Regions from separate parts of the Burkholderia crassaminum genome, predicted to be linked through region 2. Evidence: riboswitches for the same ligand, from Rfam matches in the RefSeq annotation. Region 2 holds a riboswitch; each other region holds the start of a gene.
What was found. A riboswitch is a leader RNA that binds a small molecule or an ion and turns the genes downstream of it on or off. The one in region 2 is predicted to bind cobalamin.
Positions count from the first base shown of each region.

Region 1: another riboswitch for cobalamin. It lies ahead of ACPTTF_RS18920 (CbtB domain-containing protein); the one in region 2 lies ahead of ACPTTF_RS13295 (FecCD family ABC transporter permease).
Region 3: another riboswitch for cobalamin. It lies ahead of cobA (uroporphyrinogen-III C-methyltransferase); the one in region 2 lies ahead of ACPTTF_RS13295 (FecCD family ABC transporter permease).

Region 1 is NZ_OZ183800.1:383,128-392,602, reverse strand. It holds gene metE (5-methyltetrahydropteroyltriglutamate--homocysteine S-methyltransferase) at 1-1,280, opposite strand, end outside; gene ACPTTF_RS18930 (LysR family transcriptional regulator) at 1,406-2,314, shown strand; gene ACPTTF_RS18925 (CbtA family protein) at 2,337-3,059, opposite strand; gene ACPTTF_RS18920 (CbtB domain-containing protein) at 3,073-3,282, opposite strand; cobalamin riboswitch at 3,316-3,454, opposite strand; gene ACPTTF_RS18915 (histidine phosphatase family protein) at 3,505-4,092, shown strand; gene ACPTTF_RS18910 (inorganic phosphate transporter) at 4,278-5,870, shown strand; gene ACPTTF_RS18905 (2OG-Fe(II) oxygenase) at 6,176-6,919, shown strand; gene ACPTTF_RS18900 (DHA2 family efflux MFS transporter permease subunit) at 7,515-8,939, opposite strand.
Region 2 is NZ_OZ183799.1:2,877,701-2,887,175, reverse strand. It holds gene ACPTTF_RS13345 (DUF2486 family protein) at 1-660, shown strand, start outside; gene ACPTTF_RS13340 (c-type cytochrome) at 790-1,116, opposite strand; gene ilvD (dihydroxy-acid dehydratase) at 1,244-2,917, opposite strand; gene ACPTTF_RS13330 (LysR substrate-binding domain-containing protein) at 3,053-3,967, shown strand; gene lgt (prolipoprotein diacylglyceryl transferase) at 4,057-4,947, shown strand; gene ACPTTF_RS13320 (SIMPL domain-containing protein) at 5,058-5,798, opposite strand; gene ACPTTF_RS13315 (EVE domain-containing protein) at 5,980-6,441, opposite strand; RNA gene ssrS (6S RNA) at 6,513-6,694, opposite strand; gene ACPTTF_RS13305 (cell division protein ZapA) at 6,776-7,090, opposite strand; gene ACPTTF_RS13300 (ATPase) at 7,087-7,437, opposite strand; cobalamin riboswitch at 7,592-7,845, shown strand; gene ACPTTF_RS13295 (FecCD family ABC transporter permease) at 8,129-9,127, shown strand; gene ACPTTF_RS13290 (ABC transporter ATP-binding protein) at 9,124-9,475, shown strand, end outside.
Region 3 is NZ_OZ183799.1:1,875,738-1,885,212, forward strand. It holds gene bamE (outer membrane protein assembly factor BamE domain-containing protein) at 1-8, shown strand, start outside; gene ACPTTF_RS08595 (cobyrinate a,c-diamide synthase) at 227-1,531, opposite strand; gene cobO (cob(I)yrinic acid a,c-diamide adenosyltransferase) at 1,534-2,136, opposite strand; gene ACPTTF_RS08605 (cobalamin biosynthesis protein) at 2,174-2,551, opposite strand; gene cobA (uroporphyrinogen-III C-methyltransferase) at 2,548-3,297, opposite strand; cobalamin riboswitch at 3,468-3,706, opposite strand; cobalamin riboswitch at 3,831-4,094, shown strand; gene ACPTTF_RS08615 (HoxN/HupN/NixA family nickel/cobalt transporter) at 4,283-5,341, shown strand; gene cobW (cobalamin biosynthesis protein CobW) at 5,368-6,456, shown strand; gene cobN (cobaltochelatase subunit CobN) at 6,463-9,475, shown strand, end outside.

The DNA of each region.
Region 1 (9,475 bases), on a different replicon from region 2:
GACTGCTTCGGCGCACGCTGCGTATAGGGGCTCACGCGGTTGCCGAGCTGCGCGTCGATCCGCGCGATCGCGGCCTTCACCGCCGGGTTGTTCACGCGCGGCGAGTTGCGGCGCGAATGGATCGCGGCAGCGTTCGCGGCCAGTGCATCGGCCACCTTGTCGCGGCCTTCGTTCAGCGCGGTCGCGAGCACCTTCAGCTCGTCGAGCTTCTGCAGCGTGAACGCGAGCCACGAGCGGATTTCCGCATCGAGCTTCTCCTCGCTCGCGAGATCCACCGGCACGTGCAGCAGCGAGCACGACGGTGCGACCCACAGGCGCTCGCCCAGTTGCTTCGCGAGCGGTTCGAGCCAGTCGAGCGTCGCGTTCAGGTCCGTCTTCCAGATGTTGCGACCGTTGATCGCGCCAACCGACAGCACGCGCTCGGCCGGCAGTTCGCGCACCAGCGCGTCGACTTCGTCGCGGGCGTTGATGGCATCGACATGCAGGCCGTCGACCGGCAGCGAAGCCGCGAGCGTCAGGTTGTCATGAAGCTGGCCGAAGTAGGTGGCGAGCAACAGCTTGATGCGGCGCGTTTCCAGCGCCTCATAGGCGGTGCGTAATGCCTGACGCCACTCGGCGTCGAGTTCGGTGACGAGAATCGGCTCGTCGATCTGCACCCATTCGACGCCCTGCGCGGTCAGCGTGTCGAGCAGCGCGCCGTACACGGGCAGCAGCTTCGGCAGCAGCGCGAGGCGGTCGGAATCGTCCTTCGCTTTGCCGAGCCACAGGTACGTGACGGGGCCGATGATCACCGGCTTCGCGTTCACGCCCTGCGCCTTCGCTTCAGCCAGTTGCTGCAACAGGCGCGACGGGTCGAGCGAGAAATTCGTGTCCGCGTGGAATTCCGGGACGATGTAGTGGTAGTTCGTATCGAACCACTTCGTCATTTCGCCGGCCGCGACGCCGCCGCAGCACGCCGCATGTTCTTCCGCCGACTGTGCCGAACGGCCGCGCGCGACGCGGAAATAGTTGTCGAGCGCATCGCCATGGAAATCCTGCACGCGCTTCGGCAGGTTACCGAGCGTGAAGCTCATGTCGAGCACCTGATCGTAGAACGCGAAGTCACCGATCGGGGCCAGGCCCAGGTCGCGCTGGTCGTTCCAGTGACGCTGCCGCAACTCGGCGCCGAGCGCCTTCAGCTCGTCGCGCGACGATTCGCCCTTCCAGTAGCGTTCGAGACCGAACTTGAGTTCGCGCTTCGCACCGATGCGCGGGAAACCGAGGTTGTGTGTCGTGACCATGAGCTGCCGTCCAGAAGAAGTGAAGATCCGGCAGCCATCATAGGGATTTCAAACCATGAAATAAAATGGCATTATTTCATTCATCCATTAAAGTTGCTCATGCATCTGTTACGCGAGCGATATCCATGCTGGAACGATTCCATCTCGTCGTCATTCGTGAGGTCGAGCGTCAGGGCTCGCTGACCGCGGCCGCCAATACGCTGCACCTCACGCAATCGGCACTCAGCCATACCGTCCGGAAAATCGAGCAGCAGCTCGGCACGCCGATCTGGGATCGGGAAGGTCGCGGCCTGCGGCTTACCCAGGGCGGGCAGTATCTGCTGAAGCTGGCGAACCGGCTGCTGCCGCAGTTCGAGCTCGCAGAGGAGCGGATGAAGCAGTACGCGAAGGGCGAGCGCGGCACGCTGCGCATCGGGATGGAGTGCCACCCGTGCTACCAGTGGCTGCTGAAGGTCGTGTCGCCGTACCTGTCGCGCTGGCCCGACGTCGACGTGGACGTGAAGCAGCGCTTCCAGTTCGGCGGCATCGGCGCTCTGTTCGGCTATGGCATCGACGTGCTCGTGACGCCCGATCCGCTGAACAAGCCGGGCCTGCGCTTCGACCCTGTGTTCGACTACGAGCAGGTGCTGGTGGTCGCCGACTCACACCGGTTCGCGAACGCCGACTACGTGACACCCGAGCAATTGACCGACGAGATCCTGATCACCTACCCGGTCGAGACCGACCGGCTCGACATCTACAACCAGTTCCTGACGCCGGCCGGCATCGTACCGAGGCGGCACAAGTCGATCGAGACGACCGACATCATGCTGCAGATGGTGGCGAGCGAGCGCGGCGTGGCCGCGCTGCCGAGATGGCTGGCCGACGAATACGCCGACCGGATGCCGGTCGTGCCGGTCAAGCTCGGCAAGAAGGGAATCGCGAAGCAGATCTTCCTCGGCATCCGCGAGGCGGATGCGTCGATCGACTATCTGGCCGCGTTCGTCGCGCTGGCGCGCGAATCGACCGGGAGCGCGCCGCGCATGCTGCGCTAGGCGCGCCCCGTTGCAATGCGCGTCAGGCGGCGCGCAGGCCGGTGCGTTCGCCGCGCTCGACCCATGCGCCGAACAGCAGGCCGATCGTCGTCCACATGATCACCTGCATGCCGATCGCCGCAACGCGGAACTTCCACAGCAAGGCCGCCGGGAAATCGGCCGGTAACTCGCTGATCGACGGCAGCCCGATCTGCACGGCCGCGATGATCGCGACAAACACGAGCCCGGCGACGATCGACGCGTTCCACTGGCCGAGCTTCGCCAGCAAATGGCGGCGCACGCTGACCGAGAACACCATCGTCGCGACCGAGATCGCGATCATCAGGAAGAACAGGCCAGTGCGATAGCCGATCGTGTCGGGATCGCCGACCGACGGCGGATTGGCCGGGTACTTGAGGTTCGGCACGATCACGAGCGCGACGAATGACGCCAGTGCGAGCCAGGCGGCCAGCGGCCGTGCCCGGAGGCGGCTGCCTCGCCCGTAGGCATACGCGAAGACCAGCGAGAACAGCCCGCCGAATGCCGCGCCGTAGGTCACGACGCCCGTCAGCAGACCGAGGCCGGCCTGCGTGTGGCGGCTGACCAGCTCGGGCTCCGGTGCGTCGCCCTTGGCGGCGTCGGCTTTTTCTTCGAAGGAGATTGCCTGATCGACTTGCGGTTCGCCGACGACTCTCGCGAAACCGAACGTGAGGAGGCCTGCGGCGATGCCTGCGAGCATCCCGCGCATGAGCAGCTTTCCGACCATCATGAACTCCGCGTCAGTGGCAGGGGAAGCCGAGCAGATGGCGGCCGTCGTGGACGAATTCGTGGACGTACATGCCCGGCACGAGTGACGTCGCACCTTGTTCCGCACCCACGAAATAAAGGGCGAGCAACAGGATCAGGCCGACGAACACGGCCCACGGCAACAGTTCACGGACGGGGATGGGCGCCGGCACGACCGCCGGCTTCAGCACTGCTTCGCTCATGGATGCACCTCAGGGGAATCGCGCCCCGGCAAATGTTGAATGGGTACGAAGGCAGGTCTGGCTTCCGGGATCATGGATTCCCCGGTTACAGTGGCGCGACCGCGCCGGAATTGCACCGGCTTCCGCGTTTCGTATCGGGCGAATTGTACGCGCGAACGTTCGCGTATTGAAGTAATCGCACGGTGGCGATCGCGTCCCGCCCCGGAGCCCCCGAAAACCGACATGAACATGCATGCCTCGCTGCGCCTGATCGCACACGCATCGACCCGGGCGATGCGCACCGGCACGTTTCCCGACGACGATCCGCTCGACGCGCACGGGCTCGCCGAAGCCGCGGCACTGCGCAACCGCTGGACGGACGTCGCCGGCTCGCTCGTGCTGTGCAGCCCGGCCCGCTGTGCGGTGCAGACCGCCGATGCATTCGGACTACGCGCCGACATCGACGACGCACTGCGCGACGTCGACTACCGGAACTGGCGCGGCAAGCGGCTGCACGACCTCGCGCGCGACCTGCCTGACGAATTGAGCGCGTGGATCGGCGATCCGTCCGCGTCGCCGCACGGAGGCGAATCGTTCGACGCAGCCATGCGCCGCGTCGGCGCATGGATGAACGCGCTGCAACACGGCCGCGACATCGTCGCCGTCACGCATGCGCCGATCGTTCGCGCGGCCGTCGCGCATGCGCTGCAGCTGGATCCCGACGCGGCAACCCGCATCGACGTTGCGCCGCTGTCGTGCACGACCTTCGCTGCGTCGCCGCACGGATGGAAGTTGATCGCCGACGACGATCGGCGCGACACTGCCACCTAGCCTCCTGCCGTGTTGCGTTCGCGATATCGCGCACGACGCAAGCCGACGTGCCGCGTCGTATCGCAATCGCATGGCGACGACCACCTTACGTCGCCGTAAGACATACCGTTCGCCATCCCTGCTGTCATCAAACTGACTGCTAGCCGAAGCTAGGATCAGTCGCGGTTCCCTTACGAGATACCGTCATGAATCAACCTGCTTCGTCTGCCCCGAACTCGCCGGGTTCCGTCGAGCGCACCAGACAGCTCGGCTATGCCGTCTTCCTGCTGGTGCTCGCGATCGGCGCGATCTATATCGCCACGCACCTGATCGACGATCTGTCGCCAGTGCGCGAAGGATCGCTGTTCCCGTACCTGATGCTCGGCGCCGCGTTGCTGATCGCGCTCGGCTTCGAATTCGTCAACGGTTTCCACGACACCGCGAACGCAGTGGCCACCGTGATCTATACGCACTCGCTGACGCCGAACGTCGCGGTGATCTGGTCCGGCATGTGGAACTTCCTCGGCGTGATGGTCTCGAGCGGCGCCGTCGCGTTCGGCATCCTGCAGTTGCTGCCGGTCGAGCTGATCCTGCAGGTCGGCAGCGGCGCGGGCTTCGCGATGGTGTTCGCGCTGCTGATCGCCGCGATCGTGTGGAACCTCGCGACCTGGTATTTCGGGTTGCCGTCGTCGAGCTCGCATACGCTGATCGGGTCGATCATCGGCGTCGGGCTGATGAACCAGTTGATGCACGGGCCGTCCGGCACGAGCGGCGTCGACTGGGGCCAGGCGCTCGGCGTCGGCAAGTCGCTGCTGTTCTCGCCGATCGTCGGCTTCCTGTGCGCCGCGCTGCTGCTGCTCGTGCTGAAAGCCCTCGTGCGGGTTCCGGAGTTGTACAAGGAACCGCCGAAGGATCAGCCGCCGCCGTTCTGGATTCGCTGCCTGCTGATCCTGACCTGCACGGGCGTGTCGTTCGCGCACGGTTCGAACGACGGGCAGAAAGGGATGGGCCTCATCATGCTGATCCTGATCGGTACGGTGCCGACTGCCTATGCACTGAACAAGGCCGTCACGCCGGCCGAGACGCAGACCTTCGTTGCGGTCGCAAACCAGGCAGCCACGACGTTCGGGAAGTACACGAACGGCGTCGCACCGTCTGCGAACCCGCGCGCCGACGTCGAGCTTTACGTGCAGCATCGCGAACTGACGCCGGCCGTGATCCCCGCCGTTCAGCAGTTGTCCACGTCGCTCGCGACCGCGGTTGGCGCGTCGGGCTCGATGGCGGCCGTGCCGCAACACGACATCGACAACGTGCGCAATACGATGTATCTGGTGTCCGAAGCAATCCGCCTGATCGAGAAGTCGGGTCAGCCCGCGTTCGCCGCCGACGACAAGCTCGCGATCGACAACTATCGCAAGCAGCTCGACCACGCGACCAAGTTCATTCCGACATGGGTGAAGGTTGCGGTCGCGATCGCACTGGGCCTCGGCACGATGGTCGGCTGGAAGCGGATCGTCGTGACCGTCGGCGAGAAAATCGGCAAGCAGCATCTGAAGTACGGACAGGGCGCGTCGGCCGAACTCGTCGCTATGCTGACGATCGGCGCGGCCGACGTTTACGGATTGCCCGTGTCGACGACTCACGTGCTGTCGTCAGGCGTCGCGGGCACGATGGCGGCGAACGGCTCCGGGCTGCAATGGAGCACGGTGCGCAGCCTCGTGCTGGCGTGGGTGCTGACGTTACCGGCGTCGATCGTGCTTGCCGGCGGGCTCTATTGGCTGTTCCGGTCGGTGGCGTGATTCGCGTTGCGACGGGTGGCCGGTGTGAGCCGGCCGCCTGTCGTGGAAGATTCGCCGCTCGCTTCTCTGCTTCTCTGCTTCTCCGCTTCTCCGCACTGATACGTCGCAGCCTTCGATGTGTCCGTGCGCGTCCCGTGCCCTCTCCTTTCACTTCCGAATTGAAGCGCAAGATCTGGAGCGCACCTGCGCACGAACGTCGCTAGACTGGGTTCATCGACTTTCTTCGTGGCTCCAACCGCGCACGCAATGCTTCCGAGCATTTCGCACGGTTCGGCGCCACATCGCTGACGAACCGAGGGATGCCCGTGAACATCGCCGATCTGCCACCTGCCGTCGAATCGCCGGACATCGCACAACGCCTCGACGCCATCGACTGGCCGACTGTCGGCGCCGAACTCGATCGCTATGGATGCGCGCGCGTGCCGAGCCTGATCTCGGCAAGCGAGTGCGCAGCACTCGCGTCGCTCTATCCGCGCGATGCGCTCTATCGCTCGCGCGTCGTGATGGCACGGCACGGATTCGGCCGTGGCGAATACAAGTATTTCGCGTACCCGCTGCCCGCGGTCATTGCCGAGCTGCGCGCGACGATCTACCCGCATCTCGCACCCATCGCGAATCGCTGGAACCAGGCGCTCGGAATCGACGTCCGCTATCCGAAAGACCACACGACATTCCTCGATCGCTGCCATGCGGCGGGGCAGACGCGACCGACGCCGCTGATCCTGCAATACGGTCCCGACGACTACAACTGCCTCCATCAGGATCTCTATGGCGAGCACGTGTTTCCGCTGCAGGTTGCGATCCTGCTGTCGGCGCCCGGCCGCGATTTCACGGGCGGGGAATTCATGTTGACGGAACAGCGGCCACGCATGCAATCACGAGCGGAAGTGGTGCCGCTGATGCAAGGCGACGCGGTGATCTTCGCCGTGCACGGCAGACCCGTGCAGGGGACGCGCAGCGTCTATCGCGTCAACCTGCGCCACGGCGTGAGCCGGATCCGCAGCGGCCACCGCCACACGGTCGGCATCATCTTTCATGACGCGCAGTGACGACGATCGGGATATGCACGACGCTGCCATGTCGTCCATCATACGCGCGGATCCACGCGGGAAATGCCGCGCATCTGACATGCCAATCGCGCGTGATCGATCAGGGTTCTTAGCGAACGGGTATCACCGCGCGATCAGCTCGTTCATCCGCTGTGGTGGATGACCGCTTTCGCTTCCCGCGATACCTTCACGACACGATAGATCGATGTTCCGAGTGAGCGACAGTGAGCCCAGGCACTCACTTGTCGCAGCACAAAGTCGGCGGAAAATCGGTCTATCCTCGCGCTACATTAACCCGCAGTCTGTCTCCCGAATCGGGAAGTGAGCGACAAGGAGCCCAAACACGCACCTGTCGCAGCACAAAGTCGGCGGAAAATCAGCCTATCCGCGCGCTACATTAACCCGCAGTCTGTCTCCCGAATCGGGAAGTGAGCGACAAGGAGCCCAAACACGCACCTGTCGCAGCACAAAGTCGGCAGAAAATCAGCCTATCCGCACGCTACATTAGCCCGCAGTCTGTCTCCCGAATCGGGAAGTGAGCGACAAGGAGCCCAAACACGCACCTGTCGCAGCACAAAGTCGGCGGAAAATCGGCCTATCCTCGCGCTACATTAGCCCGCAATCTGTCGCCCGCATCGGAGGCGAGCCGTGCATAGCCCGGCAACGTCAGCAGCGCGAGCACGCCCGCCGCGACAAATGCCCAGCGGAAATCGTCGAGCACGTAATGCATGCCGGCAGCATCGCCGCGCACCAACGCCGCGAGCCGCAGCGACAACGCACCGAACGCGATCCCCATCCCGATCGTCATTTGCTGTGCGGCACTCCACAGCGTGCTGGCTGCACTCGTCTGATGAGCCGGGATATCCGCATAGGCGAGTGTCGCGAGCGTCGTGAACTGCATCGACCGCGTGAGTCCGTAGACGAATACGACGAGCAGCGTGATCGTCAGCGGCGTCGACGCGGTCAGCCAGCCGCACGCAATCGTGAAGATGCCGACAATTGTCACGTCGACGAGTGCAACGCGCCGGAAGCCATATCGGTCGAGAATCCAAGACGTTCCCGCCTTCATCCCAAGATTGCCGAGCGCGCTCGCGAGCAGCAACAGGCCGGACTGGAACGGCGACAGCCCGAAGCCGATCTGGAACAACAGCGGCAGCAGGTACGGCACGGCGTTGATCGCCATCCGCGTGATCGAACCGGTGATCACCGTCACCGAGAAGGTCGGCACCTTCAGCGTGGTGAAGTCGAGCAGCGGATGCGCGCAGCGTCGCGCATGCAACCACGCTGCCGCGCCGAACAGCACGCTCGCACCCACCAGGACGCCCGCGCGCGTGAAGTCGACATCCTGCTGGCCGGCCGCTTCTGTACCGATCAACAGACAAGTCAATGCGCCACCGGCCAGCACGAATCCAACCCAGTCGAGCGGCCGTTGCTGGTCGGCCCGCGTGTTCCGGACGATCAGCCAGGTACAGACCAGCGCGGCAATACCGAACGGGACATTCAGCAGGAAGATCCAGCGCCATGACGCATAAGTTGTGATGAAGCCGCCGATCGGCGGCCCGACGACAGGCGCGACGATGCCCGGCCACGTGATCGTCGTGATCGCTCGCATCAGCTTGGCCTTTTCGGTGCTGCGCACGACGATCATCCGTCCGACCGGCACCATCATTGCTCCGCCAACGCCCTGCAGCAGCCGTGCAGCCGTGAACGTCACGACGCCCTCGGACAACCCGCACAGCACCGACGCGCCGGTAAAAACGACGATTGCACTAGCGAACACCGTGCGCGAGCCATAGCGGTCCGCGATCCAGCCGCTGATCGGGATGAACACCGCCAGCGCCAGCATGTAGGCCGTCATCCCCAAGCTCAGCGCGTTCGGCCCGACGCCGAACGAGCGCGCCATTTGCGGCAGCGCAGTCGCGATCACGGTCGTGTCGAGGTACTCCATGAAGAACGTTGCGGCGACGAGATACGGCAAGAAGTCGGTCGTCCGACCACCTTGGGCAGGGCTGTCAGTCATGAACGATGCAGGAGACGGAATGCGAAAAACACCGATCGCCGGCAGATGTGGACAAGCGCCGCGAATCGGGACGAATGGCGATATTACCCCGAAGGGCTTGCTCTCCGCTCTGTAGCGCATGTCGCGTAAACGGACTTTATGCGCATAGATTTCCATGCGGAATTCAGTCCGTGCTCGCCGAGTGTCGCCTGCGATCAGGTCGACGCAGCACGTCGAAAAATGGATGACTCACGCAGTCTTTCGCCAATACGCACCATTCATTGCGCATTTTCGACGAACGTCGTGCATCGTCCGCCATTACAACTTCACCTGTAGACAGAACGATATTGGCTGGGCGCCAACTGAAGGAGTCAGGTATGTGCTGGGGCCGCCGCTCGACCTGATCACCATTGTCGTGAACAGCGGGTGGCTGGATGTTTGAATGGTGGTCTCGGCCCGCGCCGGCTAGCGGTGCGAGGCCAGGCCGATCGGGCCGACCACCTTTTGCGCTGTCCCGTAGATGGCAATCCTGGAGAATCCGCACCCCGGCCCCAGCT
Region 2 (9,475 bases):
CCCGCCGGTGCGGCGATTCCGGTGCTCACCGACGTGGTCGCACCACACACCACGGGTGCTGCGCCGGCTGATTCCATGCCCGGCGCGCTCGATGCCGATTCCGTCGTGGTCGAACTCGTGCCGACGCCGTACGTGCCGGCAGTCGAATTGCCGGGCGACGAGGCGGTGGCTGGTGCTGCCGCGATGGGCGAGACCGATGCGCCGGCCGAACCCGGCGCCGCGGAACACGTGGTCGCCGAAGATTCGGTGGCGATGAGTGCGCCGCTGCGCTCGTCGCTGGCCGGCGACGATGTGCCGCAGCACGCGTTCACCGCGGTCGCGCACGAAGCGATCGGGCACGCGCGCGAAGCGCACATGCCGGAGGCCGCCGTAGCGGCCGCCGCGCCGCCGCCGGATGCGCAGGCAGCGGCCGGACTGACGCCGGAAGATGCACAGCACATTGCCGAGCGCCTGCGCAATCGGCTGACGAATTACCTGACCGGGGAAGGGCGCGACGCCATCGAGGCCCGCTGCCGCGACGCGCTGCATGAGCATTCGGCCTGGCTGGTCGGCCAGATCACGCGCGAAGTGGCGCTGGCACTGGAAACCGAGGTGATGGACTGGGTGCGTGACGCGGTCGACGAAGAGATCGCACGCCGCCGCACCGGCCATGCCGGTTGAGCGCGCGGCCGATCCGGTGAAAAACGGGGTGCGATTCCAGTAAGAGCCGGCGAAGCGGCCGGCGAGCTGCTGGTCAGCTGGGGCTGGCTCGCGCTGCCGGCAGAGGCTACCCCGCCCGGGGCGTCTGGATCAGCGCACCGACAGCACCCATTGCGCGAGTGTGTGGGCTTCGGTGTTCGTCAGTTGCGTATTGGCGGGCATCGGCACGCTGCCCCATACGCCGACGCTGCCTTTCACGATCGACTGGGCAAGGTAATCGACGGCGTCGCCGCGCGCCGCATACTTGCCGGCGATGTCGCGGAACGACGGGCCCATCAGCGGCTTGCTGATCGCGTGACAGGCCATGCAGTTCTTGCGCTGGGCAAGCGCGAGCCCGTCGGCCTGGTCGGCACGCGCAGCCGCCGCGCTGCCGATCAGCAGCGTGGCGAGCAGGACGCGCAATATCGAGTGTTTCATGCGGTTCTCCGCCGGCGGGGACGGCCGGCTTCATGACCCGCGCATTATAAAAGCAAAGGGAAAGCGCGTTTTGCGCGTTCCCCCGGCGGCCATGGTTATCGGGGTCGCATGCCGTGATACATCCGCGTCAACCGGTGACGGCACCCTGGTTCGCCGGGCCGGCGAGTGCCGCGAATTTCGCGAGCACGCCGCGCGTGTAGCGTGGCGCCGGTTGTTGCCACGCGGCGCGGCGGCGCGTGAGTTCCGCGTCGTCGACGTTCAGCTGCAGCAGCAGCCGGTGCGCATCGATCGTGATCGAGTCGCCTTCCTGTACGAGCGCGATCGTGCCGCCGACGAACGCCTCGGGCGCGACGTGGCCGACCACCATGCCCCAGGTCCCGCCCGAGAAGCGGCCGTCGGTGATGAAGCCGACCGATTCGCCGAGCCCCTTGCCGATGATCGCGGACGTCGGCGCGAGCATTTCCGGCATGCCGGGGCCGCCCTTCGGGCCGAGGTAGCGCAGCACGAGGATGTCGCCTGCGCGGATCCGGTCGCCGAGAATCGCATCCATCGCGCTTTGCTCGTCGTCGAACACGCGCGCCGGACCGGTGATGACCGGGTTCTTCAGGCCGGTGATCTTCGCGACCGCGCCGTCCTCGGCGAGATTGCCTTTCAGGATCGCAAGGTGGCCTTCCTTGTACAGCGCGCGGTCGATCGGGAAGATCACGTCCTGGTCGGCCCGCGGCACACCGGGCACGTCCTTCAGTTCGTCGGCGATCGTGCGGCCGGTGATCGTCATGCAGTCGCCGTGCAGCAGCCCTGCGTCGAGCAGGATCTTCAGCACCTGCGGAATCCCGCCGGCCCGATGCAGGTCGGTCGCGACGTACTTCCCCGACGGCTTCAGGTCGCAGATCACGGGCACGCGCTTGCGGATGCGCTCGAAGTCGTCGATCGTCCAGTCGACCTCGGCCGCGTGCGCGATCGCGAGGTAGTGCAGCACCGCATTGGTCGAGCCGCCGGTCGCCATGATCACCGACACCGCGTTCTCGATCGATTCCTTCGTGATGATGTCGCGCGGCTTCAGGTCGCGCTTCACGGCCTCGACGAGCACGCGCGCCGATTCGGCGGCCGAATCGACCTTCTCCTCGTCGGGGTTCGCCATCGTCGACGAGTACAGCAGCGACATCCCGAGCGCCTCGAACGACGAACTCATCGTGTTCGCGGTGTACATCCCGCCGCACGAACCCGACGTCGGGCATGCGTTCTGCTCGACCCCTTCGAAATCCTCCTGCGACATCCGGCCCGCGGTGAATTCGCCGACCGCCTCGAACGACGAGACGATCGTCAGGTCCCGGCCTTTCCAGTTACCGGGGCGGATCGTGCCGCCGTACACGTAGATGCCCGGCACGTTCAGGCGCGCGAGCGCGATCATCCCGCCCGGCATGTTCTTGTCGCAGCCGCCGACGACGACCACGCCGTCCATCCATTGCCCCTGCACGCAGGTCTCGATGCAGTCGGCGATCACCTCGCGCGACACGAGCGAGTACTTCATGCCTTCGGTGCCCATCGACATGCCGTCCGAAATCGTCGGCGTGCCGAAGATCTGCGGGTTCGCGCCGGCTGCCTTCACGGCCGCGACGGCCGCGTCCGACAGGCGCTGCAGGCCCGAATTGCACGGCGTGATCGTCGAATGGCCGTTCGCGATGCCGACCATCGGCTTGTCGAAATCGTCCTTCTGGTAGCCGAGTGCGTAATACATCGAGCGATTCGGCGATCGGGCCACGCCTTGCGTGATGTGCTTCGAGCGACGGTTGTAAGCCATGGGGGACTCCATCGTTGTCTGGGCTACGCCGGTGAGCGGCGCGCCGGTTCGGATCAATCAAGAATGGAGTTTCCGGATTGGGATGTCCAATATATTATTTGTCGCTTATTAAGTCGTTTTACGAATGAGAGAGGCATGGCCGATCCGACTCCCGACCTGCGCCAGTGGCGCTATTTCGCGACCGTCGCCGACGAGCGCCATTTCGGCCGCGCGGCCGAACGCCTGTCGATGACGCAACCGCCGCTGTCACAGGCGATCCGCGCGCTCGAGGACGCGCTCGGCGTCGCGTTGTTCGTGCGCACCAAGCGCTCGGTGGCGCTGACGGCGGTCGGGGCTGCGCTGTTGCCCGATGTGCGCCGGCTGCTTGCGTCGGCCGATGCGTTGCCGCCGCTTGCGCGACGGCTCGCGCGCGGCGAGGCCGGCTCGCTGTCGCTCGCGTTCGTGTCGACCGCCGATTACGGGCTGTTGCCTTCGCTGCTGCGTGCGTTCGGCGCGCGCTACCCGCAGGTGCGCCTGCAACTCGCGGAGGCGACGAGCGACGTGCAGATCGACGAACTCGTCGCCGGCCGCATCGACGCGGGGCTCGTCATTCCGCCCGTGCCGCCGCGCCACGCGGCCGGGCTGTCGTACCTGCCCGTCGTGCGCGAGCCGCTGGTGGTGGCGATGCCGGCGGCTGCGAGCGACGCGCCTGAAGACGAGCCCGTCCATCTCGCGGAGGTCGCCGCGTTGCCGCTCGTGATCTTTCCGCGTCGTTTGGCGCCCGGCTTTTATGACATCATTACGGGCTGCTACGGCGCGGCGGGGGAAACCCCGCGCATCGGCCAGGAGGCGATCCAGATGCAGACGATCGTCAGCCTCGTGTCGGCCGGCATGGGCGTCGCACTGGTGCCGCAATCGCTGCGTAACCTGCGGCGCACCGGCGTGGTCTACCGGCCGCTCGCCGGTCACGCGCCGGTCGTCGAGACGGGCCTCGTGTGGCGTACCGGTGACGTGAGCCCCGTGCTGGCCGGCTTCATCGACGTCGTGCGCGCGCAGGGTCTCGCCACGTGACGTGAACGATGCTGCGCCGGTGCCGTCCAACGCGCGGTGCTGCGCGTTTGCGACGGCCGTACCGCATTCGAAAACTTCTTCGCTAACCCATGATCATTCACCCGAATTTCGACCCCGTTGCGATCCATCTCGGGCCGCTGGCCGTGCGCTGGTACGGCCTCATGTATCTCGTCGGCTTCATCGCGGCGATCGTCGTCGGCCGGATCCGCCTGAAGCTGCCGCACGTCGCGGCGCAAGGCTGGACCGCGAAGGACATCGACGACATGATGTTCTACGGCGTGCTCGGCACCGTGCTCGGCGGCCGGCTCGGCTATGTGCTGTTCTACAAGGCCGATTTCTACCTCTCGCATCCGCTCGACGTGTTCAAGGTGTGGGAAGGCGGCATGTCGTTTCACGGCGGCTTCCTCGGCGTGACGCTCGCGATGGTGCTGTTCGCGTGGCAGCGCAAGCGCCACTGGCTGCAAGTCACCGATTTCGTCGCGCCGATGGTGCCGACGGGGCTCGCGGCCGGGCGGCTCGGCAACTTCATCAACGGCGAACTGTGGGGCCGCGTGACCGATCCGTCCGCACCGTGGGCAATGCTGTTCCCGGGTGCGATGCGCGACGATGCGGCATGGTTGCCGAAGCATCCGGAGCTCGTCGAGAAGTGGCATCTCGCCGACGTGTTCATGCAATACCAGATGCTGCCGCGCCATCCTTCGCAGCTCTATGAAATCGCGCTCGAAGGCATCGTGCTGTTCTTCGCGCTGTTCTTCTTCTCGCGCAAGTCGCGGCCGATGGGCGCCGTGTCCGCGCTGTTCCTGATCGGGTATGGCCTCGCACGCTTCACGGTCGAGTTCGCACGCGAACCCGACGACTTCCTCGGCCTGCTCGCGCTCGGCCTGTCGATGGGGCAATGGCTGTCGCTGCCGATGATCCTCGCGGGTATCGCGTTGATGGTCTGGGCGTATCGCCGTCGCGCGGCGAATGCCGCTGCGTGATGCGATGCCGATGCACGTGCGATCGGCGCGTGCATCGGCACACGCAGGGAAATGAAAAACGCCGGCCCGAGGGCCGGCGTTTTTCATTTCGGACTGCCGCGCGCCGCGCGTTACTTCATCTGCACGGAGCCGTTGACGGTGACCGACACGGTGGCCTTGCCGCCTTCGACCGCGATCGGTGCGCTCATCTTTGCGCTGTCCATCGGCGCCGCGGCCATCGCCATCATGCGCGGGTACGGCTGCACGTTGCGGCCGCCGCCGACGTTCACGTCGCGGATCGTGTAGCTGTTGTAACCGAATGCCTTCGCGGCTTCGTCCGCACGGGCGCGGAACGACTTGATTGCCTCGGTCGTCAGCTTCTGCTCGGCTGCGCGCTGCGCTTCGGGCGACAGCGAGAACTCGACGTTCGCGACCTGCATCAGGTTCGACAACTGGCCGGCCAGCTTCGACGCCGCGGCGAAATCGCGCGATTCGAGCGCGACCTCGGTGCGGCCGCGCCATGCGGAGATCTTGCCGTCGCGATCGGTGCTCGGATAGACGGAGAATGCGCCCGTGTGTGCCGTGACGCCCGATACGCCCTTCGCCTGCGACAGCGCTGCGTCGGCGCGCTGGTTCAATTGCGCGGTGAGGCTGCCCGGATCCTTGGCCTGCTGCTCGTAGAACAGCGTGATGTGGATGATGTCCTGCGGCACGTCGGCGCTGGCCTGTGACGACAGCGACAGCACGCCTGCCGGCTCCGGAAAGTGCGGGTTCGCGGTTTGCGCGTGCGCGGCGGGCGACGCGAGCGTCAGCGCGACGGGAACGGCGGCGGCAAGGGCGAGCGACAGCGCGAGTGCGGATTTCTTGGTCATTGTTGGACTCCTTGTGCGAGGGCGTGCACGCGGATCGCGCGTGCACGACGCGGGCGTACCGCGCGACGAAAAAACGACAGCCGGCTCGATCGAGCCGACAGCGGTTGCTTAGGCCGCGCGAAAGTGCCGCGAGTTCCGTGGCGGCGGCACGTACTGACCAGATTTGACCTTTGGCGTGCGCCTACTTCATCAGCTTTTCGGTGATGAACTTCCATTCGGCGCGCGTGACGGGCGTGATCGACAGCCGGTTGCCACGTGCGAGCACGCGCATGTCGGCGAGTTCGTCGTGTTCGCGCAGCGCGGCAAGCGGCACGAGCGGTGATTTTTTCACGTAGCGCACGTCGACGAGCAGCCAGCGCGGCGCTTCCTGGCTCGACTTCGAATCGTAATAGGGGCTTTTCGGATCGAACTGCGTGGGATCGGGGTAGGGCGTCGACGACACTTCGGCGAGGCCCGCGATGCCCGGCTCGGGGCAGCTCGAGTGATAGAACAGCACGCCGTCGCCGATCTTCATCGTGTCGCGCATGAAATTGCGCGCCTGATAATTGCGCACGCCCGTCCACGGCAGCGAGCGCTGCGGTGCGTTGGCGAGATCGTCGATGCTTGCTTCGTCCGGTTCGGACTTCATCAGCCAGTATTGCATGGATCGTGATCGACGCAGAAAGAGGCTGCTACAAAAGAAAACGGCATCGGGCTTCGCCCGATGCCGTTGGATAGGCCCCCGCCTTGGCCGCTAGGCCGGCATCCTGAACCTGAGGTTCAGAATTGGTCGCAGTTAGCAGCACTTCGGGTACATCAGACAGAGTGACGCGCGCGCCCGTGCTACAAATTTCCGCAACCGTGCACATGGCATTGGTTCAAGGAATATATGACCTTGGCGAACCAGGCAGGGAAGCTGACTGAACTGTGAATCGATGCGCCAATTTGACCACCGTTGATCGCCGAGATCAAGGGGAATCGACGTATCGATTAAAACGTTACTGCGTCTCGTGCTGTGCGAGCACCGCGCCGAGCTGTTCGTTCATCTGGTGCATTGTACGACGGATTTCCTCCGCCGGAAATGCTTCACCGTGCCGCACGCTCGTTTGCAGCCGCAGCAATTCGGAAGCGAGCGACAGCGCCGCCATCACGGCGATGCGATCGGTGCCGCGTACCGAGCTGTTCGAGCGGATTTTCGACATTTCGGCGTCGACACGCGCGACCGCTTCGAGCAGCGCCGCTTCGGTCTCGGCCGAACAGGCGAGCCGATAGGGCTGACCGAGAATCGAGACTTCGATCTGCTTGGTGCTCATGCATGTTCTCCGTGGCTGGCCGCGTCATCGCCATCCGTACGCGCCTGCCCATCCAGCAGGTCGAGCTGGTTGTCGGCTTGCTCCGCACTTTTCGAGCGCGGCAGCTTTTCGAGAATCGCGTTCAGCTTCACCTGGGCGTCGTCGATCTTTGCCGACAGTGTGTCGCGCTCGGCTGCGAGCGCATTGCGTTCGTCGCGCAGTTGCGCGAGTTCCGCGCGGACTGTGTCCGCGTCCGCGCGCAATTGCGCGACTTGCTCCTCGAGCGCGAGCCGTTCCGAGTGATAGCGCTTGTTCAGCGAAATCAGACGGCCAATATTTTGAGATAAGGTTTCGAGTTCGTTGAGCATTTGCTGCGTCCTCTAAAGACCCAGCATTTTAGCGCGGAATAACGCGCAAACCGACATCTGTAACGTTTCCAGTCGTAACACCCCTGCTTCTTGCCGCGAATCAGCGCGTCCCGTGCGTGCCCGGACGCTTCCTTGACGCTCGTGCGAGCGGCTCCTAAACTGGCGCCGCCTCGGTGCTCGCGCGTGGAACGCGCGGTTAAACGGGAAGCAGGGCGTGGGCTCCGCCAGGAAGCCGCCAACCTGCGCTGCCCCCGCAACGGTAAGCGGCCGCGTCGCATGACGCAGGCCGGCTCGGGCGCGTTTCGCATGCGGTTACCGCAGGCGGGCGCGGGCCACTGCGCGTTTTCGCGCGGGAAGGCGAGCCGGACCGCCGCCAGCCCGGATACCGGCCGAGGCGGGAAGCCCGCACGGGCTTCGTGACGCGCGGCCTGCGGGGAAGCAGGGTGCGCAATGCTTCACGGGATGGATCTTCGATGCCGACCCCAATCGTCGTCGGCGCCGATTTCTGCCATCTTGGTGACGTTTGCGAACGAGGCGAGCGCCGAAGGCCGCCGCGCACGTCGACCACCTGACCGACAAGGATCACGAGCTTGGGGATGCCTGCAACACGTCGCACTGTGCCGATGTCGCACCCGGCCGGCAGCAGTAGCGCGCCGATGCGCGCAGCGTCGTCCGTCGCGCGGAGGGCCGCATGAGCGCCGCGCGCGCCGCGGCGATCTGGGCCGCGCTGGCCGCCGTGGTCGCGTTGCTGTTCGTCGCGTCGCTGTCGATCGGCAGCGTGCCGATGTCGCCGTGGCAGGCGCTCGCGTCGCTCGTGCCGCATGGCGGCGACACATTGTTTTCCGATATCGTTCGCACGCTGCGTTTGCCGCGCGCACTCGCGGGCTTCGCGTGCGGCGCGCTGCTCGCGCTGGCCGGCGCACTGTTGCAGGTGTTGCTGCGCAACCCGCTTGCCGACCCGTACGTGCTCGGTGTGTCCGGCGGTGCGGCCGGTTTCGCGCTTGTCGCGATGATCGCGGGCGGCGCGTGGTGGCTCGTCGATGCGTCGGCGTTCGCGGGCTCGCTCGTGTCGGTCGCGCTCGTGCTCGGCCTCGCGCGCCGCGAGCTGTGGCGCGGCGAGTCGCGCGACGCGTCGCCGCGGCTGCTGCTCACGGGTGTCGTGATCGCGGCCGGGTGGGGCGCGCTCGTCACGCTGTTGCTGTCGCTCGCGCCCGATGCACGGCTGCGCGGGATCATCTTCTGGCTGACCGGCGACCTGAACGGCGTGACCGCGCCATGGTTCGCGTGGGGTGCGCTGCTGCTGGCCGCATGCATCGCACTGCCGGCCGCGCCGCAACTGAACGTGCTGCTGCGCGGCGATGCGACGGCGCTTGCGCTCGGCGTGCCCGTTGCGCGCCTGCGTGTGCGGATCTATCTCGTCGCGTCGCTGGCCGCCGCGGCCGCGGTGACGACGGCCGGCACGATCGGCTTCGTCGGCCTCGTCGTGCCCCATGCGCTGCGGCTTGCCTTCGGCAACGACCAGCGGATGCTGCTGCCGGCCGCGATGCTCGCGGGCGGCGGCGGCGTGATGGCGGCTGACCTGCTCGCACGCACCGCGATCGCGCCCGCGCAGTTGCCGGTCGGCGTGATGACTGCGTTGATCGGCGTGCCGGTGTTCCTGTGGATGTTGCTCAGGAGGCCGATGCGATGACCCATGCCGCATTGCACGCCACCGGCGGCGAGATGCGCTACGCGGCCGTCGACCTGACGCTGAAGGCCGGCGCGCGCACGCTGCTCGACGGCTTCACGCAGGCGTTCCGCCCGGGCGAGATCTGGTGCATCGCGGGGCCGAACGGTGCGGGCAAGACGACGCTGCTCGCGACGCTCGCGGGGTTGCAGACGCCGGCCGGCGGACGAGTCGAGATCGATGGCCGGCCGCTCGCCGCGTGGCAGCCGGCGCCGCTCGCGCAGCGCCGCGCGCTGATGCCGCAGCAACTGCACGACGCATTCAGCGCGACCGTGTTCGACACGGTGCTGCTCAACCGCTTTCCGTATCTCG
Region 3 (9,475 bases), 1.0 Mb from region 2:
AGCCCTGACATGTCGAAGGACGCAACGCATGCGGCGCGGACTGGACATCGGCAAGGTCGCCACGGCGACTGAATGCGAGATGTACCCAATCTATCGCGAAACGGATGACACGATCGATGTGATTCGAATCTTCCATCAGCGGATGGATATCGAACGGCACCTGTAGCTGCGCCCGTCGAGCGGTGCGATCATTGCCGGTCGGCTCATCATCGCTGCATCGATCAACCTAGAACGCTTCGCCGCTGAACAACGCCACGACCGCATCCGGATTCGACGGCCAGTACATGTGCATGTAGGTCGCGACGATTGCGCCGTGGCGATAGACGGCCTCGCCGCTGCCGGCCGCGCCGTCGGGGCGCGCCGCATGCGCGACTGGATCGAGCGGCGTCGCGAGCCGCGAGTAGTGGAACGTATGGCCCCGCATCGAGCCGTGCCGCGTTTCGAGCTGCTGCATGCCGAGCGCCGCGAACCGGCGCTGCATCGTCGCGTGGCCCGGCAGCAACCCCAGCATCGGCGTCGACGCGCCGTCCACGTCGGTCAGCGATTCACTCAGATACACCATCCCCCCGCATTCCGCGACGATCGGCCGGCCGGCCGCCGCATGCGCGCGAATCGTCCGTGCGGTTGCCGCATTCGCCGCGAGCGTCGCCGCATGCAGTTCCGGATAGCCGCCCGGCAGGAACAGCGCGTCGCAATCGTCCGGTACCGGTTCGTCGGCGAGCGGCGAGAAGAACCTCGACTGCGCACCGAGCGCGTCGAGCAGCGCGAGATTCGCCGGATAGATGAACGAGAACGCCGCGTCGCGCGCCACCGCGATCCGCTTGCCGGCGAGCGCACGCGGCAGCGGCGCCGCGGCGTCCGGTTCCGCGAACGCGACGGCGGGTGGCAATTCAGCGAGCGCCGTCTGCGCGAGCACGTCGGCCGCGCGATCGAGCCGGGCGTCGAGATCGTCGATATCGGCCGGCTGGTGCAGGCCGAGATGCCGCTCCGGCAGCGCGATGCCCGCATCGGCCGGCACATGCCCGAGCCAGCGCAGGTCGTCGGGCAGCGCCTGTTGCAGCAGCTCCGCGTGCCGGGCCGAGCCGACGCGATTGGCCAGCACGCCGTGAAACGGCAACCCCGGCCGGAACCGGGCGAGCCCGAACGCGATCGCCGCGAACGTCTGCGCCATCGCCTTCGCGGAAATCACCGCGACGACCGGCACGCCGAACGCAGCCGCGAGATCGGCACTGCTCGGCGTGCCGTCGAACAGCCCCATCACGCCTTCGATCAGGATCAGGTCGGCCTCGCGCGCGGCATCGGCAAGCAGCGCGCGGCAGCCGGCCTCGCCGACCATCCCGAGGTCGAGCGCATGCACGGGGGCGCCGCTCGCGCGTTCGAGCAGCATCGGATCGAGAAAGTCGGGCCCGGTCTTGAACACGCGCACACGGCGGCCGAGCCGGCGGTGCAGCCGCGCGAGGCCGGCCGTCACCGACGTCTTGCCCTGGCCCGACGCGGGCGCACTGACGAACAGCGCGGGGCAGGCGGGCATGCTCAGAACTCCACGCCGCGCTGCGCCTTCACGCCTTGCTCCTTGTACGGATGCTTGACGAGCCGCATTTCGGTGACGAGGTCGGCCGCATCGATCAGCGCATCGGGCGCATGCCGCCCGGTCACGACGACGTGGACCGAATCGGGACGCGCGACAAGCGTCGCGAGCACTTCGTCGAGCGGCAGGTATTCGTACTTCAGCACGGTGTTCAGCTCGTCGAGGATCACCATCCGGTAGTCGCCACTTTCGATCATCCGGCGCGCCTCGTCCCAACCCTTGCGCGCGGTCGCGATGTCGGCGTCGCGGTTCTGCGTGTTCCACGTATAGCCGTCGCCCATCGTCACGAAATCGCATTCGGCAACCGCGCCGAGGAAGTCGCGCTCGGACGTGTGCAGCGCGCCCTTGATGAACTGCACGACACCGAGCCGCATGCCGTGGCCGAGCACGCGCACGGCCATGCCGAACGCGGCGGTGCTCTTGCCCTTGCCGTTGCCGGTGTTGACGATCAGCAGGCCCTTTTCGTTGGTGGCGGCGGCCTGCTTCTTCTCGTGGCCCGCGCGGCGGCGTTCGGTCATCCGTTGATGGGATTCGGTGTCGGTTTTCATCGGATTGATCCTGTCGAAAGAAAGCGAAACAAAGGGTTCAGAGCGGGCCGGCAAGTGCGACCGTCACACCGTCCCGGATGGATTTGGGGCCCAGCAGCCGGCCGTGCGGCGCCGCGAGCTGCGCGCACGGCTCGGCCACGCCCGCGACGCCGAAGCGGGCGAGCGCGGCACCCGACGGACCGCTCGCGGCCAGTTCGGGGCGGCTCGCGAGTTGTGCCGCGTCGAACGCGACGAGCGGCCAGCCGCGTCTCGCGCACAGCGTGCGCAGCGCGCGGGCACGCGCCTTGTCGGCGAGCGTGGCGACGAGCGCCGGTTCGGCAGCCGGGTACAGCCTCAGCGCCGCGCGGATCGCGGCATCGAGCTGCGCGGCCGTCACGCCCGCGCGGAAACCGACACCGAGCGCGACGCGCATCATGCGCCGCTGCCGAGTGCGGCACGTACCGCGGGATCGTTGGCGAACGCGGCGACGCGGCCAATGACGAAGATGGCCGGCGAACCGATGCCGGTCGCGCCGACGTGTTCGACGAGCGTGTCGAGCGTCGCGAGCACGTGCCGTTGTCCGGGGCGCGTCGCATTCTCGATCGCCGCGCACGGCGTGTCGCCAGGCAGGCCGCCTTCGCGCAGCGCGGCTGCAATTGCGTCGAGCCGGCGGATCCCCATATAGATGACGATCGTCATGTGCGTGGCGGCGAGCGCACGCCAGTCGGGTTCGTCGGCGCCCGCGCCGTGGCCCGTGACGAAGATCACGCCCTGCGCATCGCCGCGCTGCGTGACCGGGATGCCGAGCGCGGCCGGCGCGGCGATGCCGGCCGTGACGCCGCTCACGACCTCGACTTGAAATCCCGCCGCGCCGAGCGCGGCCAGCTCTTCGCCGCCGCGGCCGAACACGAACGGATCGCCGCCCTTGAGCCGCGCGACGCTGCGGCCCGCGCGCAGATGCGCGAGCATCGCCGCGACGATCGCATCCTGCGGCGTCGATGCATGACCGCCGCGCTTGCCGACGTGCTCGATGTGCGCGTCGGCACGCGCATGGCGCAGCACGTCGGGGTTCACGAGATCGTCGACGAGCAGCACGTCGGCCGCGCCGATCGCGTGGACGGCCTTGAGCGTCAGCAGGTCGGCGTCGCCGGGGCCGGCGCCGATGAGCCAGGCCCGGCTCATCGGGCGCGGCACGGCGCGCACCGTGTCGAAACAGGGGAATAGGGCAGGCGGGCGGCACGGCGGCGGCCAGCAGACAGGTCACGCATGACGGATCGAACGAAGCCCGCGCGGACGCGGGCGGAATGCGCACCTCATCCGTCCCCCGCGGATCGGGCGTTCGGCGAGCATCGGGCTCGCCCCTTGCGTCGGCCGGTATCCGGGCTGGCCGCCGGCCAGGCCGCAGCCTTCCCGCCCGGTTAGAAGGGCAGTGGCATCGTGGGCGGCATGGGCGCGTGCGCGGGGAAGCGCGTCGCGCGGGCGGCGTACCGTTGCGGGGACAGCACAGGCCGGGCGGTAATCCGCCTCCTGTTTCCCGTTTAACTGCATGCGCGGAATGCGCATGCGAGCACCGAACGCGGCGCTACGATAGCACAGCGATCCGCCCGCGCGAACCCGCTTCGCCGATGCCGGAAGCGGCCTCCGGCGTGGCGCGGCGGCCATGCAAGACGCCGTTCGGCGGGTCGCGCCGCCTTGACGCTCCCGCCCCCGGCGCCTACACTCGCACGCGTTTTGGTGCTCGCGCGTGCCCTCCGGCGTGCGCAGTTAAACGGGAAACAGGGAGCCTGCCTGCGTCGCAGTCGAGCCAACCTGTGCTGCCCCCGCAACGGTAAGCGAACGCATCGTGCCCGCCGCGATGCAACGCCGCTTCGCCGCATGCCGCCTGCATGCGGACGACCGCCACTGGATGCCCTGCGTATCCGGGAAGGCGAAGCGGCGTGTTCGTCAGCCCGGATACCGGCCTAAACGTTGGGGTTCAGCGCCGCGGGGAAGCGGCGCATCGTCCACGGCCGCAGCGTGCCCGACACCCGAGCGTTTCCCGATCCCCGTCGTCCGGCCGCCTGCGCGAATGCGCATGACCCGGTGCGACGAAGGGCCGGACCGCGCGGGGCCGCGCAGCGACGGCCGTGTTGGCATGCTTCATGTCGACCGTTCGCAAAGGAGCGTCATGCTCGATTCGCTGTTCCGCCTGTTCAACGACAGTCCGTCCGGGCTGCGCGGCAAGATCGTCGCGATCTATGCGCTACTGATCGCCTTCAACGCAGGCGCGTGGATCTGGGCGTTCGCCGCCTTCCACGGCCAGCCCGTGCTGCTCGGCACCGCACTGCTCGCGTACGTGTTCGGGCTGCGTCATGCGGTCGACGCCGACCACATCGCGGCCATCGACAACGTCACGCGCAAGCTGATGCAGGAGGGGCGCAGCCCGCTCGGCGCGGGCCTGTTCTTCTCGCTCGGCCATTCGACGGTCGTGATCGTGATGTCGGTCGTGGTGACGCTCACGGCCGCGTCGCTCGCGCGCTTCGAGAGCCTGAAAGCGTGGGGCGGCGTGATCAGCACGAGCGTGTCGGCGTTCTTCCTGCTGGTGCTCGCGATCGCGAACCTGCTGATCCTGGTTTCCGTCTACCGGACGTTTCGCGCCGCGCGGCGCGGCGAGCCGATCGTCGACGCCGATCTCGACCTGCTGCTGAACCAGCGCGGCGTGCTCGCGCGCCTGTTCCGTCCGCTGTTCCGGCTGGTGTCGCGCAGCTGGCACCTGTATCCGGTCGGGTTCCTGTTCGGCTTCGGCTTCGACACGGCGACCGAGATCGCGCTGTTCGGCATCTCGGCGGCGCAGGTGCAGGGCGGTCTGTCGTTCTGGTCCGTGATGGCGCTGCCGATACTGTTCACCGCCGGCATGACGCTCGTCGACACGACCGACGGCATCCTGATGATGGGCGCGTATCGCTGGGCGTACGTGCGGCCGATCCGCAAGATCTACTACAACATGACGATCACCTTCGTGTCGGTGCTGGTCGCCGCGCTGATCGGCGGCATCGAGGTGCTCGCGCTGCTCGCGGACAAGCTGTCGCTGCAGGGCCCGGTGTGGGACTTCGCGTCGATGGTGGCGTCGCACTTCGGCGTGCTCGGCTATGTCGTGATCGGCCTGTTCCTCGCGTGCTGGCTCGTGTCGGCCCTGATCTACCGGTTAAAACGCTACGACGAGATCGACGTGACGATCTCGGCCTGACTCTTCCTTACGACCCTGGATATTCCATGACCCTACGCAAGCTTCCCGTCACGATCGTCACGGGCTTTCTCGGCAGCGGCAAGACGACGCTGATGCGCCACATCCTGCAGCACGCCGAAGGCCGCCGCATCGCGGTGATCGTCAACGAATTCGGCGAACTCGGTATCGACGGCGAAATCCTCAAGGGCTGCGGCATCGGCTGCGAGGATGCCGACGGCGCGCAGGGCGAAGCGTCGGGCCAGCTCTACGAGCTCGCGAACGGCTGCCTGTGCTGCACCGTGCAGGAAGAGTTCTATCCGGTGATGGAAGCGCTCGTCGAGCGCCGCGCGGACATCGACCACGTGCTGATCGAGACGTCCGGCCTCGCGCTGCCGAAGCCGCTCGTGCAGGCATTCAACTGGCCGACGATCCGCAACAGCTTCACGGTCGACGCGGTCGTGACCGTCGTCGACGGGCCGGCTGCCGCCAGCGGCCAGTTCGCGGAGAACCCGCAGGCCGTCGAGGCGCAGCGCCGCGCCGATCCGAACCTCGACCACGAATCGCCGCTGCACGAGCTGTTCGCCGATCAACTGTCGTCCGCCGATCTCGTGATCGTGAACAAGGCCGATCTCGTCGGCGACGCGGAATTCGCGCAGATCGAAACCGCGATCCGCGACGAGATCCCGCCGCAGGTGAAGATCGTGCGCGCGACGCGCGGTGAACTCGATCTCGCGATGCTGCTCGGTCTCGAATCGGCATCGGAAGAAACGATCCACCTGCGTCACGACCATCACGGCTCGGCCGACGACGGCGATCACGATCACCATCACGACGATTTCGACTCGGTGGTCGTGTCGGGCGACGCCGGCACGCGCGAAGCGACGATCGCCGCGCTGCAGCGGGTCGTCGAAGCGCACACGATCTACCGCGCGAAGGGCTTCGCTGCGCTGCCGGGCGCGCCGATGCGGCTCGTGATCCAGGGCGTCGGCCGCCGCTTCGACAGCTATTTCGACCGTCGCTGGCAGGACGGCGAAACGCGCGCGAGCCGCTTCGTGCTGATCGGCGAAGACCTCGACGCGGCCGCGCTGCAACGCGCGTTCGACGCCGCGTGCGCGGCCGAGCCGCAACAGGCGTAACGCACGATGCATCTGCTGCGCACCACGCCAGGCGGCTTCGTCGACGATACGCAGGGTGTTGTCCGGATCGACCAGCAACCGGCCGACATCGTGATCCTGAGCTCGGCCGACACGACGCTGTCGCTGCTCGCAAGCGTCGTGCCGCAACTGCCGGCCGGCTTCCCGAGCGTGCGGCTCGCGAACGTCACGTTCCTGCGCCAGCCGGCGTCGGTCGATTTCTACGTCGACGACGTGTTGCAACACGCGAAGTCGGTCGTGATCGATCATCTCGGCGGCGAGGCGTACTGGCCGTACGGGATCGAGCAGGCCGTGTCGCTCGCGTCGAAGCGCGCCCAGCAGCTCGCGATGTTCTCGGGCGACCTGCAGGAGGACCCGAACCTCGTCGCGAAGAGCACCGTCGCGCCCGGCCTGTGCCGGCTGTGGTGGCGCTACCTGCGTGAAGGCGGCGTGCACAATGCCGAGGCGCTGCTGCGCAGCATTGCATTCCACACACTCGGGTTCGGCGAGGAACCCGAACCGCCGCGCCCGCTGCCGGCCGCCGCGCTGTATCACCCGGCGCGCGACCGCGCGAGCGTCGACGACTGGCGGCCGCGCTGGACGCCCGGTGCGCCCGTCGTCGCGATCCTGTTCTATCGCGCGCACTGGCAGGCCGCGAACACGGCCGTGTTCGACGCGCTGGCCGATGCGCTCGTGCGGGAAGGGTTGAATCCGCTGCCGATCGCGGTGACGTCGCTGAAGGATGCGGTGAGCCGCGAGGTCATCACGCAGCTCTGCGACATGCACGACGTCGCGCTCGTGCTGAACACGACCGCGTTCGCGGCCGGCTCGATCGACAGCCCCGAACACGACGTGCTCGCCGGCGACGCGCCGGTATTGCAGGTGATCCTGTCCGGCGGCAATCGCGACGCATGGGTGGCCGACAACCAGGGCCTGCATGCGCGTGACATCGCGATGCACATCGCGCTTCCCGAAGTCGACGGACGGATCGTCACGCGCGCGGTGAGTTTCAAGGGGCTCGCGTACCGCTGCCCGCACACCGAGGTCGATGTCGTGCGCTACCAGCCGGACGCCGAGCGGATCGCGTTCGTCGCGGCGCTCGCGCGCGGCTGGTGCCGGCTGCGCACGCTCGACAATGGCGAGAAGCGCGTCGCGCTGATTCTCGCGAACTATCCGCAAAGCGAAGGGCGGATCGGCAACGGCGTCGGGCTCGACACACCGGCGTCCGCGCTGCGCGTGCTCGCGGCGCTGCGCGACGCGGGCTACGCGGTGGCCGACCTGCCGCCCGACGGCGACGCGCTGATCGCGCGACTCACCGAAGGCGTGACCAACGACGCGGCCGTGCATGCGCTGCGCCCCGCGTTCCAGAGTTTCGCGCTGGCAGACTACGTCGCGCATTTCGCGCGGTTGCCGGCGGCCGTGCGCGACGCGCTGAACGAACGCTGGGGCCCGCCCGAAGCCGATCCGACGCTGCGGCAAGGGCGTTTCACGATCGCCGGCTGGCGCGCGGGCAACGTGTTCGTCGGCATCCAGCCGTCTCGCTCACGCGGCGAGAATGACTACGCGAGCTACCATGACGCGGATCTCGTGCCGCCGCACGCGTATCTCGCGTTCTATTTCTGGCTGCGCGATGCGTATCGCATCGACGCCGTCATCCACCTCGGCAAGCACGGCAACCTCGAATGGCTGCCGGGCAAGAGCGTCGCGCTGTCCGACGCGTGCTGGCCCGACCTGTCGCTCGGGCCGCTGCCGCACCTGTATCCGTTCATCGTCAACGATCCGGGCGAGGGCAGCCAGGCGAAGCGCCGCGCGCAGGCCGTGATCATCGATCACCTGATGCCGCCGCTCACGCGCGCGGAAAACTACGGCCCGCTGCAGGATCTCGAGCGGCAGGTCGACGAATACTACGAAGCGCTGATGGTCGACGCGCGGCGCGCGAAGCTGCTGCGCAAGACGATCCTCGCGACGATCGCCGAGCATCGTCTGCACGACGAACTGAGCGTGTCGCCGCCGCGTGATACGGGCGACGAGGATGCGCTGCTCACGCGCGTCGACGCGTGGCTGTGCGAACTGAAGGAAGCGCAGATTCGCGACGGGCTGCACGTGTTCGGCATGTCGCCGGCCGATCGCCAGCGACGCGACACGCTGCTCGCGCTCGCGCGCTTTCCGGTCGGCGACGGCAAGGGCGCACGCGCGGGGCTGATCGGCGCGCTCGCGCGCGATCTCGCGCTCGGCGACGACTTCGATCCGCTCGCGGCCGACTGGGCCGCGCCGTGGGTCGGCCCGCGCCCGGCGATCCTGCAGGCGCTCGACGCATCGCCGTGGCGCCATGCGGGCGATACGCGCGAGCGGCTCGAACGGCTCGCACAGCAATGGCTGGACGAGCTGTGTGCGGCCGATGGCGGCAACACCGGCGCCGACGCGATACCGTCCGGCGACTGGCCGCATACGCTCGCGGTGATCGAGCGCGTCCGCGCGACGCTGCTGCCCTCGCTCGACGCGTGCGGCGGCGAGGAAATGCGCCAGCTCTTGCGCGGGCTCGACGGCCGCTTCGTGCCGCCGGGGCCGAGCGGTTCGCCGTCGCGCGGCCGCCCCGACGTGCTGCCGACCGGCCGCAACTTCTACTCGGTCGACACGCGTGCGGTGCCGACGCAGGCCGCGTGGTCGCTCGGCCTGAAATCCGCGCAGCAGCTGATCGAGCGCCATCTGCAGGATCACGGCGACTATCCGCGCGCGATCGGCCTGTCGGTATGGGGCACGGCGACGATGCGCACGGGCGGCGACGACATCGCGCAGGCATTCGCGCTGCTCGGCGTACGACCGAAATGGGCGCATGGCAGCCACCGGGTAACCGACTTCGAGATCCTGCCGATCGAGATCTTCGACCGGCCGCGCATCGACGTGACGCTGCGTGTGTCGGGCTTCTTCCGCGACGCGTTCCCGAACCTGATGCACCTGTTCGACGCGGCCGTGCAGGCGGTGGCCGCGCTCGACGAGCCCGAGGAGCTGAACCCGATCCGCG